2 regions of the Desulforamulus aquiferis genome follow, and region 2 is predicted to be linked to the other one. Evidence: a T-box and tRNA genes for the amino acid it is inferred to sense, from the RefSeq annotation. Region 2 holds a T-box; the other holds one or more tRNA genes.
The links. The T-box of region 2 lies ahead of metG (methionine--tRNA ligase). A T-box ahead of a tRNA ligase gene usually reads a tRNA of that ligase, here a tRNA-Met.

Region 1 (7,645 bases), on a different contig from region 2:
TATCGTGAAGGGGAGTATTCCGATGATCCTAACATGATCTTATATAAAGATGAGTGGCTGGAAAGCTTTACCCAAAACCATGACCCATTCTAAGTGCCTAAATGAAAAAAGCCCATGTGGGCTTTTTTCATTTAGTACTACTTCTCTTCAACTTGTGCCTTATCGCGGAAAAAGCTCGGGATTAGAACAATACCGGCCAAACCAACTATACTGTAGATAATTCTACTAAGTATAGAGGATTCCCGTACTGCATTTCCTCCCAACAGAGCGGCAACCAAGTCCCAACTAAAGAGACCTACTAGCAGCCAGTTTAATGCACCAATAATCACCAATACCAAGGCTACTCTGGTAAGCATTTCCATTGCAGTTTCACTCCTTAAGAATAAAATATAATTACAAGACAATCATTGACAGTTTTCGATATTAATATACATATTTTGGTAAATTTGTATCTTTATTTATTTGTAAGTTATTATATATATTATGTATATTTTTATATTTTTTGGTTTGAAGTGAGTTATAATTGGGTTAATATATAATTATGAAAGGAGTGAATCCCATGAAAAAAAGTTTTGCCTTTATGGTACTGATAGCCATCGTCTTTGGCTTGCTAATGATACCAAAAGCCTTTGCCTCTGATGCTCCTATATCCCAGGCCAAGTCATGGTTTGAGCAGAGAATGGCTACTAAACAAGCTGCCGTAAACCAAGCATTAACAGAAGGCCTCATAACCAAGGAGCAGGCTAATCTCTGGAACACACATTTTGAGCAAATGAAACAATATCACGCAGAATACGGCTACACTTGCCCGGGAGGTGGCATGGGCCGCTGCAACGGTAAAGGCCCCGTTAAAGGTCTTATTAAGTAGCAAAATTTATATTTATAAAAACATCCCGCTCAGAATTCTTGAGCGGGATGTTTTTATAAATATTGTTCCTTAGCATAGTTTATAATTCCTTCTGCAATGGCTTTAGCAACTTGCTCCTGATACTCTGGATTCAGTAGTTTCTCCCTTTCATTTGGACTGCACATCCAACCGGTTTCTACTATTACCACCGGGATATCGAGACAATCAAATAAATAAAAGGTATCTGCTTTAGCCCTTCTAGGAGGCATTTGGGGTATTTTATTTAGTTCCTCCTGAATCAGTGCAGCTAACCGCTGGCAACCCAACTTCTTAGGATCATAGTACACTTCCGCTCCACTGTTCGTACCCACCCCTGAATTTACATGGATACTTACAAGTACTTTCCCCCCTGCACTCTTTGCCAGTTCTGCCCTTCTCCGAAGGTCCTGCCTCTCTGCCTTACGGCTAAACACCCCATTATCTGAGAAATCTTTATCAGTTTCTCTGGTAAGCTGTACAGGATATTTGTGGGAGGTAATATGCTTTGCTACACGTTGTGCAATGGCCAGGTTTATGTCCTTCTCCAAAATGCCAGCCTGGCAGGTACCTGGATCAGTGCCTCCGTGCCCTGGATCAATTACTATTAACGGCATCTTTGTATTTTTTACCAGCCTGGTCTCATGATTCCCTTCGGCTTCAGACAGCATGGATTGTTCCCTTAGAAAAAAAGCAGCGGCAAAAATAATAAGGGTAAGTAAGCCAACCAATGCCAGCTGGTGTTTTTTAGTATTTCTCATGGTTTGTAATATTTCCTTTTATGTTGTCCCTCAGGCTTACTTAGTTTTATCTTTGCAGAGGGGAGAAATACTGTAAACTTATTGTAATTTTGGAAGATAAAAAATAAGCACTTCCAGCATTACTGTCAGTGCTCATTTTTACTATTGTTAAAAATAAAGACAACAACAAACTATTAGAATTATAACTAAAATTACTAGTACACAGCAAAGGATTGGAAACCATGAGCCCCATCCCCAAGAACAGGATTGTAAGGTAGTAACCATTTTAATTTCCCCCTTTTGGTACTAATTTACGAATTAATAACTAATAGTGTGAAAATAATAACCTGGGAAATATAGCCAACCTATACAAACTTGCCTACCACTCTTTGCTACGATTCAATTGAACCGCTCTCTTTCATGGCGGGAAATTCCTTAATGCTTCGGCTGGCCCATTTTATATCATTTGCCACTACCGACACATACATAAATACGTGCAAGAAATTCGCTCCAGTTAATTTGGTGTGCCAATTATCTATAAAGTAGCTTAACTCCTCCCAAAAATGCTCATTCTTTGGTAATTGCTCCATACCTACTCCATTAATAATATAATCATAGAGTTTAGCGTTTAATAATACTACTGAATCCACCCCTCTGCCCAACATCTCCAGAACTTTATTAAATTCATTAGATATGGGTGGCTCTCCCCTCTCCAAACGCCAATCTAATCTCTGCTGTGTTGCGTTATATATTTCCTGGCTTTTGAAAAATAGTTTAGAATTAAAATCCAGGTATTTCTCCCAGGTCTCATTTACATCACAGGGTATTTGTTTTAAGTATTTGTTTTGTTCCTTTAGGAGCTCATATTGACTTCTAGTGGTCCTCAACTGACCTTTGATCAAACTCCTCCGTCTTTCGTACTCTTCGGCCCCCATTGGTTCAAGTTTAATAAACCTCTTTACCAACTCCTCAAAAAACTCTATACACATAACATTCAGTTTTGACAAGTTAGTTAAAACAATTTGACCATAGCGAGGTTGGGGCAAAAGGCTATTCACCAGGAGTGCTGCCCCCAAACCCACAAACACCACATAGGAACGGGTCAAAGCATGGGTTAGAAAATCATGCTGGGGTGCATCCAGGACAAAGATACCCGCAACCACCCCCATGGCAACTCCCTGAAAAAGTTTTAACTTAACATTGGTAAGTATAATTAATACCGTTGTAATCCCCATAATCACAGGATTTGAGCCAAGGGCATAGCCGCAGGCAACAGCAATTAATACAGATATAATATGGGTCAGAATCTGTTCCACGGCATTCCTGAAAGAACGAAAAATAGAAGGCTGAACATTGATAACGGCACTTACTGCGGAAAAAACCTTAGGTTCCAGGTTTAATATGGTACAAATATACACGGCAAGGGTAACAGCTAATCCGGTTTTTAGTATCCTTGCACCAATAGCATTAACAATTGCAGCAAACATACCATTTACTCATGATATCTCAATTTTGACATCTGGGAAATGGATTTTGCTAGATTAGTAAAACCGGAAAAACCTAAGTAGGATGTTTCTGGATCAGGCATGGTCATATAGGGCAAACCTTTAACAAAAACATCATAGAAAGGACCAATAATCAGCTGAGCCTTTTGCTCCATGGCAAGCTGTTTAACATTCTCCTGCCTCATATTTTGATATTTAAATCTTTTATCTCTGATTGATTTCACCCCTAAATCTGTTAACACTGACTCAATTAAATCTCCCTGGTAACCATCATGTAATAATAAAATTCTCTTTCCGTACACCTCAGAACCATAGGAATTAATATCATTAGTTACTCCCAACAGTCCCTTCCGTACGTTTTTTTCCACAGCATTAGTATCTAAGCCCAAGGCCAAACCTATATCCCTTAAGGCACCGGCTGTCTCTGAAGGACCAAAGAAGGAAACAGTTAAATAGGGCCGCGAAAATCTTGTTTGAAATCTCTTTTGAGTTATCACTTCACTCATGGGCATATGAAAGATGTTTATGTTTGCCCTCTGATATACAGCCGACCTTGCCTGGTCTCCAGGAATATACTCGGCTATAATACCGAATTCCCGAAGCAACTCCTGCACAGAGCTAACTTCTGACATATTATTAAACTCACCTAACAAATTAGCAATATAGGCTGGTTGAACCTCATGATTTAAGTCCGATGCCTGTTGTAATTGCATGAATTCACCCCCAGTGGAAAACACTAGTAATTAAATAAAAAGGTGCTGAATTATCTTCAGCACCTTTGCCTCTCTCAAAAAGTTATTCCGTTGGTGCAATTATATCATTCCCCTTTTTATCAAGCAACCTGTCTTTGCGATGAATATTGTATTTTAGATTTTGATTAAAATAATGTCTTTGGCTTCTTCTACTATAACTGTTAAAATTAACAGAGAACTAGTACTATTTAAATAACCATATGGAATGGAGGTAAAATATGTCCCATCTAACCAAAGAAGGTCTTTATCAATTGATTTCTAAAGCTAGAGCTTCTTCTCCATTGACATCCGAGGAACAGGAACAACTTAAGCTGTATATCCCTATGCAACTGGGGGAGGAAAGTGCAAAACGTATGATGACAATGGTCAATGATATAAGGGAAGGAAAACGTTCTCCCCTTTCAGAACAGGAAAGAATTGAACTAAATTCTAGGAATATGGATGAAAGCCTGCAAAATTTCTTAAGTAAGCTTTCTTCCTCCTCAGATGAAGAAATGGAATCTATCCTTGAAATGTGCGAATGTATCAGAGCCAGTAGATCTAATTCTTGATTTATATTTTTATTTTAGATTCTTCCTTGACATAAAACATTACCAATGATATACTAAACAAGTTGTCGCGGGATAGAGCAGTTGGTAGCTCGTCGGGCTCATAACCCGAAGGTCGGAGGTTCAAGTCCTCCTCCCGCAACCATGTTTATAAACTCTGCTTAATGCAGAGTTTTTTTGTTTTACTAAAAGGAAAAACCTCCTTACAGAGGTTTAATTTCAGGTTAAGAATTAGAGTTTTTACAAACTACCCTAACTTGGATGTTTTCGGCTGAGCTGTCTTCAAAATATAAAAAACATGGGGCATTCGGATCTAGATTATAATTAACAATCTCTTTCCAGACCTCTTCAGTTAATTTACTGGCTTGTAGGGAAAATGACTTTGCTACCTTTCCTTCATTTACTCCCTCACATACCTCACCCACTAGATTTGTGACTAAGCTTATATGACTTACCTCACAAAATTCCAGCTCCATCCAACTCCTTTTATTAAGTTTTTCAGATGTTTCCTTAACATCCGTTAACTTGATTATCCCAAAACCAACCCACAAGTTCAAGGTTTATTAAGGTTTTCTGCTTGTCAATATTATGACAAAACATCAAGCATTTTCTGCAAGGGTATTTGCAAAATCATTTATAGCCACGGCATTTCTGCCCTGAAAACCTGTAGCCACAACCTCACCCGATTCCAACTTACCTACTATAGAGTAGTAGGCATTTTTCTGAAGTCCTCTATCCAATAAACACTTCAGGCTGCAGACTGAGAAAACATTACAATCATACTTTTTTATTATAATCCCGCTCTTTAATTCCTCTATAACCCAAAATAAGTCCTTCCCCCCGTGGCTGGTTTTACAGGTTTCACAGGCAGGAAATTGCGGTATCAACTCTTCCACTTTACACTCAGCCTTTTCCCTGCTCTTGTCCCAGTTACTACCGACAAACACTATATCCTTAACTAAAAGCTCCTTGTACACCCGAACACTCCTTCCGAGTTTCAACATTAATTAATTTTAGCATATCTCAAGGATTTAAGATTATTGACTTCTAATATGTTATGTTTTAAAATGATAAAGCTTAATAATTAATATCTCTTGTTGGCAATATTACCTTCTTGCCCTATGTTTTATATTGTGTTATAATAATTTGTGTTGGCTCTGAAGCCAAATACGTCCCAGTAGCTCAGCTGGATAGAGCAACGGACTTCTAATCCGTAGGTCAGGGGTTCGAATCCCTTCTGGGACGCCATTTAGGAATTATGCGGGGTGAGCGCGATTAGCGCACAGCCCGTTTTTCTATTTTTAAGTGCGTATCCGATGCTCTTTGTTTAGCACCAATGGACTCCTCTTCAACTGCTCGGTTAGTAAAAACTAATTCTAGCGAAGGGGAGTTTTTCATGGCGAAAAAGAAGTTGCAACAGCACCGTTGATACTACCTCAGCATTTTCTATGTTCATTAGGAGTATGTCCCATCTGCTCCTTAAAGTGTTTATAAAAATTAGATAAACTTTCGAACCCTACCTTGTAGGCGATCTCGATAATTTCTATATCCTCCTGTTCGAGTAATTCTCCCGCTTTTTTTATTCTTAAACAAGTAATGTACTGTCAAGGGGTAAAACCGTAATACTTTTTATAAAGTCTTACCATATGGTTTGGGCTAACGCCAACTTGTTTTGAAATGTTGTAGATACTAATTGATTTTGCATAATTTGTGTCTAATATCTCCTTGATTTTTTTCATCAACTCTAGTTCTGGCTGGAAAGTGTCTTTATCTGGACAACACTTTTTGCAGGGGCGAAAGCCTTTCTCCAATGCTTCTGCTGCATGATGAGAGAAGATCACATTGAATAGGCCGTCATAACTTTTGTCACAATCCACAACGGATTGCCACTTCTCATCCTCCGAAATTGATAAATGCTTTTTCAAGAGTTATCTCCTTATCAGTGGGAATCGATATAATTTTGTAATTCCTCGTGCCATACATCAGGCTCAAAGGTTCCAATGTTGGTTTCCTCCCCAAATAAAAGGTCTACAATATAGCGTGGCCTTTTACCCCCGACGTACATAGCTTTGATACAGGAAACACAGTAAACTACCACATCTTCGCAGGGCATTTCGTTGGCACGCCTTTTCATCCGTTTCTTTACCTGGTCCACAGGCAAAACGCCGTAAAAACTATCGCCACAACAAGCTGCTTTGGTACGGGTATTTTGTGGTTCAATGACTTTTATATTCATTTTTTCAAGCAATCGTCTAATGGCAGACTGTACCCTCTCTTCGGTTCGGGTAGGACAAGCATCATGGATGGACATTTCCACCCCTTTATAGTCAGGGAAAGGAAAGGTTTTGCTATTAGCTAATATCTCCCAGAGAGATATTGTGGATATTCCTTCATAAAGCTGTCTGTACCGCCGATCACAGCCAGCGCAGGTGTTGATTACCTGGGTTCCACTTTCGAGCTGAGGGTCATGTCTGCAGCAAATGAGGTGTTCACTTATATTCCCTAAATCCTTATCAAGAAAAGCTAATATTTTTTTAGAAAGTCCTGAATTATAGATCATCAGGGCACAGCCGGGTGCATAAACTTGTTTCATTTCTAGTTCCTCCTGATTTCAGGTAATTATTTTGTGAAAATATTCTATATAAAAAACAACTAGAAATCTTCCTATATTTCATTAAGCAATTGCTATTACCAAAAAAGAGTCCCCTGTGGTTTAATTTTTATGGTAGTAAGATAAGCTTTCACCTAAACCAATATTATGCTTTTATATCTACCACTAAAAAATAGCTTGACAGTTATAATTAGAAATTTCATAATAATACCATTAGTATCAGACTATATCTACTATAGGAGAATATCTTATGTTAGACTTTGATAAATGTCCATGTTCTGGAAATAACCTTGATAGATTAGTTCAGCCATTAATTTTGATAAATCTTGCAAAGGAAGCCCTTTACGGCTATAAACTTGTTCAAAGAATAGCAGAATCACCAATGTTTAAAGGACATAAACCAGATGGAACTGGCGTTTATCGTTCTCTTAAAGCTATGGAACAACGAGGTTTAGTTGTGTCCAATTGGTCATTAGATGATACAGGACCAGCAAAGCGAATTTACCATATTACAAATACAGGGGTAGACTGTCTTTCCCACTGGATTTCTACTTTGGAAGAATACCAACAATCTATAGAAATGTTGGTTGAAGAAGCACATAGGGT
Region 2 (7,645 bases):
GCCTTCTTGCTCCAAACTACAAATGGGTTTGAACTCCGGCGGCTTCGTACCGGGGTAAACCGGCATGTTTGGTAAAATTAGATGGGTTAAGTCAATACTTCTCAAATGCTACCCTTCTCCCTAGTACTCAATACCCTTTTGGGCAGGAATATTTTCTTTATATGGATGTTTTATTTCCTTCATTTCCGTAACTAAATCGGCAAGAGCTATTATTTCAGAAGGGGCATCCCTGCCGGTGAGAACTAGGTGGAGTTCCTCAGGCTTATTTTTTATCAGATTGACCACCTGGTCTAATTCCACCAAACCGTATTTTAATGCATATAATATTTCATCCAATATAAGGATATGAAAACCTTCTGCCATGGTTTGCATGGCCTGTTTAATGGCTTCTTTAGCCTTTTCCTTTTGTTTGTTAACTGCTGCCGGATCATTAAAATTAATGAAACCTAGCCCTAGGGGTCTAATCTCTATACCCCGGTTCAATTTCTCTGCCGCCAGATGTTCCCCACAAATCTGCCCTTTAATAAATTGCAGCACCAGGACCTTCATTTCGTGACCCCAGGCCCGCAGGGCCAAACCAAGGGCGGCAGTGGTTTTCCCTTTACCGTTGCCGGTAAAAACAATTACTAATCCTCTCTCTTTACCCACCATTACCCCTCCGTCCTTATTGGGTCTAAACCGGAAAGTTTAAAGAGTCTAATGGTGTTGGCTGCTGTTAATGCCGCCACTTCCTCAGTTTCCATATCCCTTAATTTTGCAATATGTTCGGCCACAAGGCTAACATAGGCAGGCTCATTTCTCTTACCCCTATGGGGAACCGGGGTCAGGTAAGGACAATCTGTCTCAACCAGAAGCCTATCAATGGGAACTTTCACCGCTATATCCTTTAATTTACCGGCATTGGCAAAGGTGACAGGGCCGGCCAGGGAAATGTAAAGCCCCATTTTAATACAATCCCTGGCCACCTCCCAACTGGCAGAAAAGCAATGCATAACGCCCCCTCCAGTGTAAGGGGCATACTTGCCGAGAAGCTGCATAATATCTCCGTGGGCATCTCGGTTGTGCACTATAAAGGGCAGACCAGTTTTTTTAGCGAGTTCTAACTGCTGCTCAAAAATTCGCTGTTGCACGTCCCTGGGAGATAGATCGTAATAGTAATCAAGTCCAATTTCCCCAATGGCCACAACCCTTGGGTGCTCTATCATTTGTGCTAACTCTTCCAGGTAATTTTCCGGTACATCCTTAGCGTCATGGGGATGAACTCCTACCGCCGCAAAAATAAAAGGGTATTGTTCTGCCAGGGTAATGGATCTACGGGAAGATTCTAAATCATAGCCTACATTGACTACCGCAGTAAGCTGGTCCCGGCACCTGGCCAGCACCTCTTCCCGATCTTCATTAAACCTTTCATTATCCAAGTGGACGTGGGAATCTATAAGCAAATTAAAGCACCCCTTCACTTTGCGTGCCTATTCTTGTTCCAGGCTCTTTAAATCAATTCTCGGGAAAAGCACCTCTCCCCGTTTTACAGTGGTTCCAGCTGGCAAACTGGCCCAGCGCAGGCTTTCCCAGCTTTGCAGTTCAGACTTATCAGCAATGCCCAACTGGGGCCACACTCTACCTGGCAAATTAGGCATAAAGGGGCTGGCCATAATGGTAGTGAAGCGAATAACCTCAGCAACATTGTACAAAACGGTGTTTAACCTTTCATGTTGTTCCCCTTTAGCCAGGGACCAGGGAGCAGTTTCTTCCAAATATTTGTTAGCCCGACCTACAACCTGCCAGATGGTGGCCAGAGCGTTAGCCAGGTCACACTTTGACATATACTCCTCTACTTTAGCCGGTGCGCTTACAGCAAGGTCAATGAGTTCAGCGTCTGGTCCTTCCGGTGCACCCGGGGACTGCAGTACCCCCCCTTGATATTTTTCCATCATGGTGGCGGACCGGGACAAAAGATTCCCATAGTCATTGGCTAAATCCATGTTAACCCGTTTAACCAGGGCTTCTTCAGAATATATCCCATCTGCCCCCAGGGGTAGCTCCCTAAGCAAAAAATACCGAACGGCATCCACACCGTATTTATCTGCTAATACGTGGGGATCTACCACATTCCCTTTAGATTTTGACATTTTACCGCTGTCCAGCATCCACCAGCCATGGCCAATGACTTTCTTAGGCAGAGGTAAATCCAAGGCCATCAGCATAATGGGCCAGATAATTGTATGGAATCGAACGATGTCCTTGCCTACCAGGTGGATATCAGCCGGCCAAAACTTTTTATAAAGGCTGTCGTCCCCTTGCCCATAGCCAAGGGCAGATATATAGTTTGTCAGGGCGTCTACCCAAACATAAACCACATGTTTAGGGTCAAAGGGTACTTTAATTCCCCAATCGAAGGTTGTTCTAGAAACACATAGATCCTCTAACCCTTGCTTCACAAAACTAATCATCTCATTGCGCCTTGAGGTGGGCTGAATGAACTCGGGATTTTCCTCGATAAACTTCATCCATCTGTCTGCGTAATTTGACTGACGGAAAAAATAACTCTCCTCCCGAACTTTTTCTACGTCCCTCTGGCAGTCAGGGCATTTTCCTTCGGCCAGCTGATATTCGGTAAAAAAGGTTTCACAGGGAGTACAGTACCAGCCTTCATACTCGGCTTTATAAATATCTCCTTGCTCATAAAGCTGTTGAAATATTTTCTGTACTACAATACGGTGACGTTCATCGGTGGTGCGAATAAAGTCATCGTAACTTACGTCCAGTCTTTCCCACAGCCTTTTAAAACCATCTACAATTTTATCCACATATTCTTTGGGTGTTTGGTTGTTTGCCTGGGCTGCCCTCTCAATTTTTTGACCATGCTCGTCTGACCCAGTTAAAAACCAAACATCATAACCTGTCAGGCGCTTGTAACGGGCCATGGAATCCGAGGCAACGGTGGAATAGGCGTGGCCAATATGCAGATTATCACTTGGATAGTAAATTGGGGTTGTAATATAAAAACTTGGCTTTTGCATCAAAACACTCATCCTTTCTAAGTTGCAATTCTATTCAAGAACAAAAATAAAAACCCCACCCCCTCTAAAATACAGGGGCGGGGTATCTTTTCCGCGGTACCACCCTGATTCACTGCAGCCTCACGGCAACAGCCTCAGTCAGTGCATATAGCTGCACTAATTACGCTTTAACGGTGCAAACCGTCCGGCCCTAATGGGTTTTTTACCTTCGAACCGGAAGCTCCTGGACCATGTTCAAGGGAATTCCCTGCGGGGCTTCCACCTTATCCCCACTCTCTGTTAGGTTATCTCCACTTTACTCTTCCCGTCATTGCCTATATCCTATTATATTAAATTATATTGTTTTTCAACAACGATTTTAACTAACATTGATTTACCTGTCAAGGGTTCCCCATTATGGTAAATTTTATTCCATTTTTCGTAAAAAATAAAAGTAAAATATTGACTGTTTCGGTTATCACTGGTATGATTAACTGTAGTAAAATCTGGTTTCTTGTCGAATGTCATTCAGGGAGGGGAAGCGGTTTGAAATCCACAGGTATTGTTCGAAAGGTGGACGAGCTGGGTCGGGTGGTTATCCCCATTGAGTTGCGTCGTACATTGGGCATAGATGAGAAGGACGCCCTAGAAATTTACGTCGACAACGAAAAGATCATTTTGCGCAAGTATGAGCCCGCCTGTGTGTTCTGCGGGAACGCATCGGACGTGCAGCATTACAAAGGCAAAATGGTTTGTCGCCAGTGCGCAATTGCCATGGGCGAAAGTGTAAAAGAAGAAAAGGTTGTTTAACAGAAAGGCGCGTATGTTCGCGCCTTTCATATTTTCCAAATACTATCCTTTGTTATGAATGTGACTATATACATCCCTCTTGGGAACACCCCTCAGTTTGGCAACCTCTTTGATTGCTTCCTTTAAGCTAACCCCTCGTTCCTCTATTTGCTGAACATGTTCCTCCAGGGAAAGTTCATTCCATTGCTCCCGAGCCTCATCTGCCTGTTCCTCTTTGCTGCCCTCCAGTATAAGGGTTATCTCACCCCTTGGGTGCTTCTGTTTATAATAATCCAGTAATTCTGATAAGCTGCCTCTCTTAAATTCTTCATGAACCTTTGTCAATTCCCTGGCTACAGCACATTGCCTATCTCCAAACTCCTTATATGCATCTTCCAGGGTGTCTGTTAATCTATGGGGAGATTCATAAAAAATGATGGTTCTTTTCTCATTTTTTAGTGACTGAAGCTGCTTTCGCCTTGCCTTCTTTTGATTTGAGAGAAATCCCTCGAAGGCAAACCTGTGCGTGGGTAAGCCTGATGCCACGAGGGCAGCCAAACCTGCCGAGGGTCCCGGCAGGGGGATTACTTCTATATCCTTATCCAACGCCTGCCTAACCAGCTCTGCTCCTGGATCTGAAATGCCAGGTAAACCGGCATCGGAAACCAACGCAATACTTTGGCCCTGCTGTAGCCGTTCAATAATTTGCTGTCCCTTAGATTCGCTGCTGTGGGAATGATAGCTTGTTAGAGGTGTGTGAATATCAAAATGACTCAGCAGCTTTCTAGTATGTCTGGTATCCTCTGCGGCAATACAGTCCACCTCTTTAAGGATTCGCAATACCCTCAAGGTAATATCTTCAAGATTGCCTATAGGTGTTGCACATAGGTAGAGAATTCCTGAACCATTAGCTCTGATCATGTTGTTCCCCTCTGCTCATTAGGGCAAAGCAAAACAGACATTCCCCTTCCCTTCCTTTGCCAAAGTAAAGGTTGCATATATGAAAACCCTTATCATATAACTCCCAAAGGTTACGGGCACCTGGCTTTCTTTCTGTTTTGGTCTCCTGTTCGTCACCCAGATACATAGCTGCTATCTCTCGCCTCAGTCGGGCATTCTCATCTTCCAATTCCTTTACATCTTGCTTTAATCGGTCTACTTCATCACAAATTTGACGAAGTGCCTGTTCCAGGCGGTTAATTCTGCCGGGCAGGGCAACCACAGTTACATTCACCTCGTCCTTGCTTTATTTTTAACTCACTCAAAGGATATTCCCTTACAGCCTTACTTTCCTGAAGCTCAACACTGACAGTGTTTCTAAAAATGTTGATACCAACTATTTTACCATCGCCTTCTGGAGCTTTCACCTGGGTTCCTATATCTGGATATCCACTTTTAGCTTCTTCATAAACATCATTTTCATATTTTAAACAACACATTAAACGACCACAAATACCGGATATTTTAGTCGGATTTAAAGATAGATTCTGTTCCTTAGCCATACGAATGGAAACAGGAGCAAAATCCGCAAGCCAGGAGGCACAGCACAATTCCCTGCCACAGCATCCCAGTCCACCAATCATTTTAGCCTCATCACGTACTCCAATCTGGCGCAGCTCAATACGTGTTCTAAAGATGGCGGCTAAATCCTTCACCAGTTCCCTGAAGTCTATACGACCGTCAGCAGTAAAGTAAAAAATAATTTTATTGCCGTCAAAAGTTTGCTCAACACTAATAAGCTTCATAGGCAATGCATGGGCAGCAATCTTTTCTACTGCCACCTGAAAGGCGGTTTTTTCCTTTTCTCTGTTCGCCTCCACCTGCTGGTGATCCTCCGGGGTGGCTTTCCTCAGAACCTGCTTCAGGGGGGCAACCACTTCTTCATCGGGAACATCTTTGGCAGCTACCACCACCTCACCGAATTCAACCCCCCGGGTAGTTTCCACAACCACATGGTCACCCTTCTCCAATACAATCTCCCCCGGGTCAAAGTAATAAACTTTACCCGCTGTTTTAAATCTTATTCCCACAACTCTAACTGGCATTAAATAATCCTCCGTAGGACTGTATTTTCAACATCAAGACCTCTAATGTCAGGCGAGGGTTGGCATTTGCCAATATTTTTTCCCTTGCCTCCTTGATTTCTTCCACAATAGACATTAATTTGGCTGGGCCATACCTTAAAGAATGTTCGGCCAGTTCTTCAACCATGTCTTGATTAATTAGCATTTTTTTATCCGATGTATAATTATAGACTAACATATCCCTAAACAACAACATCATTATCTCTAAACTATCCCCTGCATTATTCCCATCGGTGGCTAGCTCTTCAGCCAAGACTAAGGCCCGGCTATTACCCATGCTGGGTAGTTCACCTACTATTTGCCATATTTTCAGACGTATTTGATTACCTTCCTCATTGCTGGCCAGCTTTAGGGCCCTTTCTACACTGCCCCCTGCCATGGGGGCAAATTCTGCAGCCTTGTCAGGTTCTATGGCAAAGCTATTAGCCAAAATATGGGCAACCTCTCCGCTGCTTAGGGCATGAAATTGAAAGGTCAGGCAGCGAGAAAGAACTGTTGTCAGCAGCAAATTGGGATGGTTACTCAGCAATATGAACAGAGTCTGCCCCACAGGTTCCTCAAGGGTTTTTAAAAAACAGTTGGCCGCCTCCTGGGTCATGGCATCGGCCTTCTCAATTATAAATACTTGCCTGGGTGCCTGGTAAGGCCTGTACTGTACCTGCTTTAACAACTCTCTTATCTGCTCAATTTTTAATGTTACCCCGGTTGGTTGTATTAGATGCAGATCCGGGTGATTGCCCGCCTCCGTCTGGCGGCATGACCGACATTCACCACACAAATCACCATCCCTGGGATCTTCGCAAAGTAAGACCCGGGCAAAGGCACCGGCCACAGTTTTTTTGCCAACACCAGGGGGCCCGGCAAAAAGATAGGCATGGGCCAGCTTATCCCGCTTAATAGAGTTCCTAAGGGTCTGTAATATCTCCTTGTGTCCAATTATATCCATTAATTTAGACACTTAACAATCCACCTACCGCTGCAGTTATTTCTCCATGCAAAACATCCACAGGATCTCTGGCATTAAGGATTAGGTAATTATTACTTTTTTTGCTTAACTCAATGTATCCCGCCCGAACCTTCCTATGAAAGTCAAGGGCCTCACTTTCCAAACGATCCGCCGGTCTGGACTTCCTTGATCGGGCTAGTCCCTCTTCTGGTGCTAAATCAAGCAATATGGTCAAATCAGGTTTTAAATCTCCCGTTCCCAATCGGTTAATGTTAACTAAAAAATCTAACTCCATGCCGCGACCATAACCCTGATAAGCTAAACTTGAATCAATATACCGATCACATAAAACAATCGTGCCCAGCTCCAATTTTGGACGAATTATCTGGGCTACCAGTTGAGCCCTGGCAGCGGCATAAAGCAGCGCCTCTGTTCTCTCACGCATTTCGGAAAAGTCCGGATCAAGAAGTATTTCCCTGATCTTCTCACCAACACGGGTACCTCCTGGTTCCCTGGTGGTATAGGTTTCAATACCACTGCTCTGAAAGTATTTATTTAAAAGGTCCAATTGGGTACTTTTCCCTGAACCGTCCACCCCTTCAAAGACGACGAAAATTCCCTTTTGCATATTTCCTCCTTAACCACCTAGATTATGACAGTAAGGGTTTTGAGACTAGTGTCTGAGGGTCCCTGTAAGTGAAAGCTATGCTCCCTCACTTCCCGTAGATACTCAAGCACAGACCCTGTAATCCGTTCACCCGGACATAATACCGGTATCCCGGGAGGATATACTGCTATGGTTTCTGCACTAATCATACCTAAACATT

Region 1: it has a tRNA-Met gene. The T-box ahead of metG (methionine--tRNA ligase) is inferred to sense a tRNA for this amino acid. The anticodon was not compared.

The regions. Positions count from the first base shown of each region.
Region 1 is NZ_JARPTC010000004.1:61,495-69,139, forward strand. It holds gene P6N53_RS03485 (MarR family transcriptional regulator) at 1-93, shown strand, start outside; gene P6N53_RS03490 (DUF378 domain-containing protein) at 138-362, opposite strand; gene P6N53_RS03495 (hypothetical protein) at 560-868, shown strand; gene P6N53_RS03500 (N-acetylmuramoyl-L-alanine amidase family protein) at 922-1,644, opposite strand; gene P6N53_RS03505 (FUSC family protein) at 2,016-3,110, opposite strand; gene P6N53_RS03510 (nitrogenase component 1) at 3,116-3,841, opposite strand; gene P6N53_RS03515 (hypothetical protein) at 4,099-4,431, shown strand; tRNA gene P6N53_RS03520 (tRNA-Met) at 4,498-4,573, shown strand; gene P6N53_RS03525 (hypothetical protein) at 4,653-4,904, opposite strand; gene P6N53_RS03530 (hypothetical protein) at 5,028-5,405, opposite strand; tRNA gene P6N53_RS03535 (tRNA-Arg) at 5,600-5,676, shown strand; gene P6N53_RS03540 (helix-turn-helix domain-containing protein) at 5,865-6,026, opposite strand; gene P6N53_RS03545 (Ada metal-binding domain-containing protein) at 6,033-6,353, opposite strand; gene P6N53_RS03550 ((Fe-S)-binding protein) at 6,368-7,021, opposite strand; gene P6N53_RS03555 (helix-turn-helix transcriptional regulator) at 7,290-7,645, shown strand, end outside.
Region 2 is NZ_JARPTC010000019.1:76,750-84,394, forward strand. It holds gene P6N53_RS12720 (cyclase family protein) at 1-105, opposite strand, end outside; gene cobO (cob(I)yrinic acid a,c-diamide adenosyltransferase) at 121-651, opposite strand; gene P6N53_RS12730 (TatD family hydrolase) at 651-1,442, opposite strand; gene metG (methionine--tRNA ligase) at 1,470-3,020, opposite strand; T-box leader at 3,091-3,340, opposite strand; gene P6N53_RS12740 (AbrB/MazE/SpoVT family DNA-binding domain-containing protein) at 3,546-3,809, shown strand; gene rsmI (16S rRNA (cytidine(1402)-2'-O)-methyltransferase) at 3,852-4,709, opposite strand; gene P6N53_RS12750 (initiation-control protein YabA) at 4,696-5,022, opposite strand; gene P6N53_RS12755 (PSP1 domain-containing protein) at 4,985-5,833, opposite strand; gene holB (DNA polymerase III subunit delta') at 5,823-6,830, opposite strand; gene tmk (dTMP kinase) at 6,823-7,446, opposite strand; gene P6N53_RS12770 (aminotransferase class I/II-fold pyridoxal phosphate-dependent enzyme) at 7,464-7,645, opposite strand, start outside.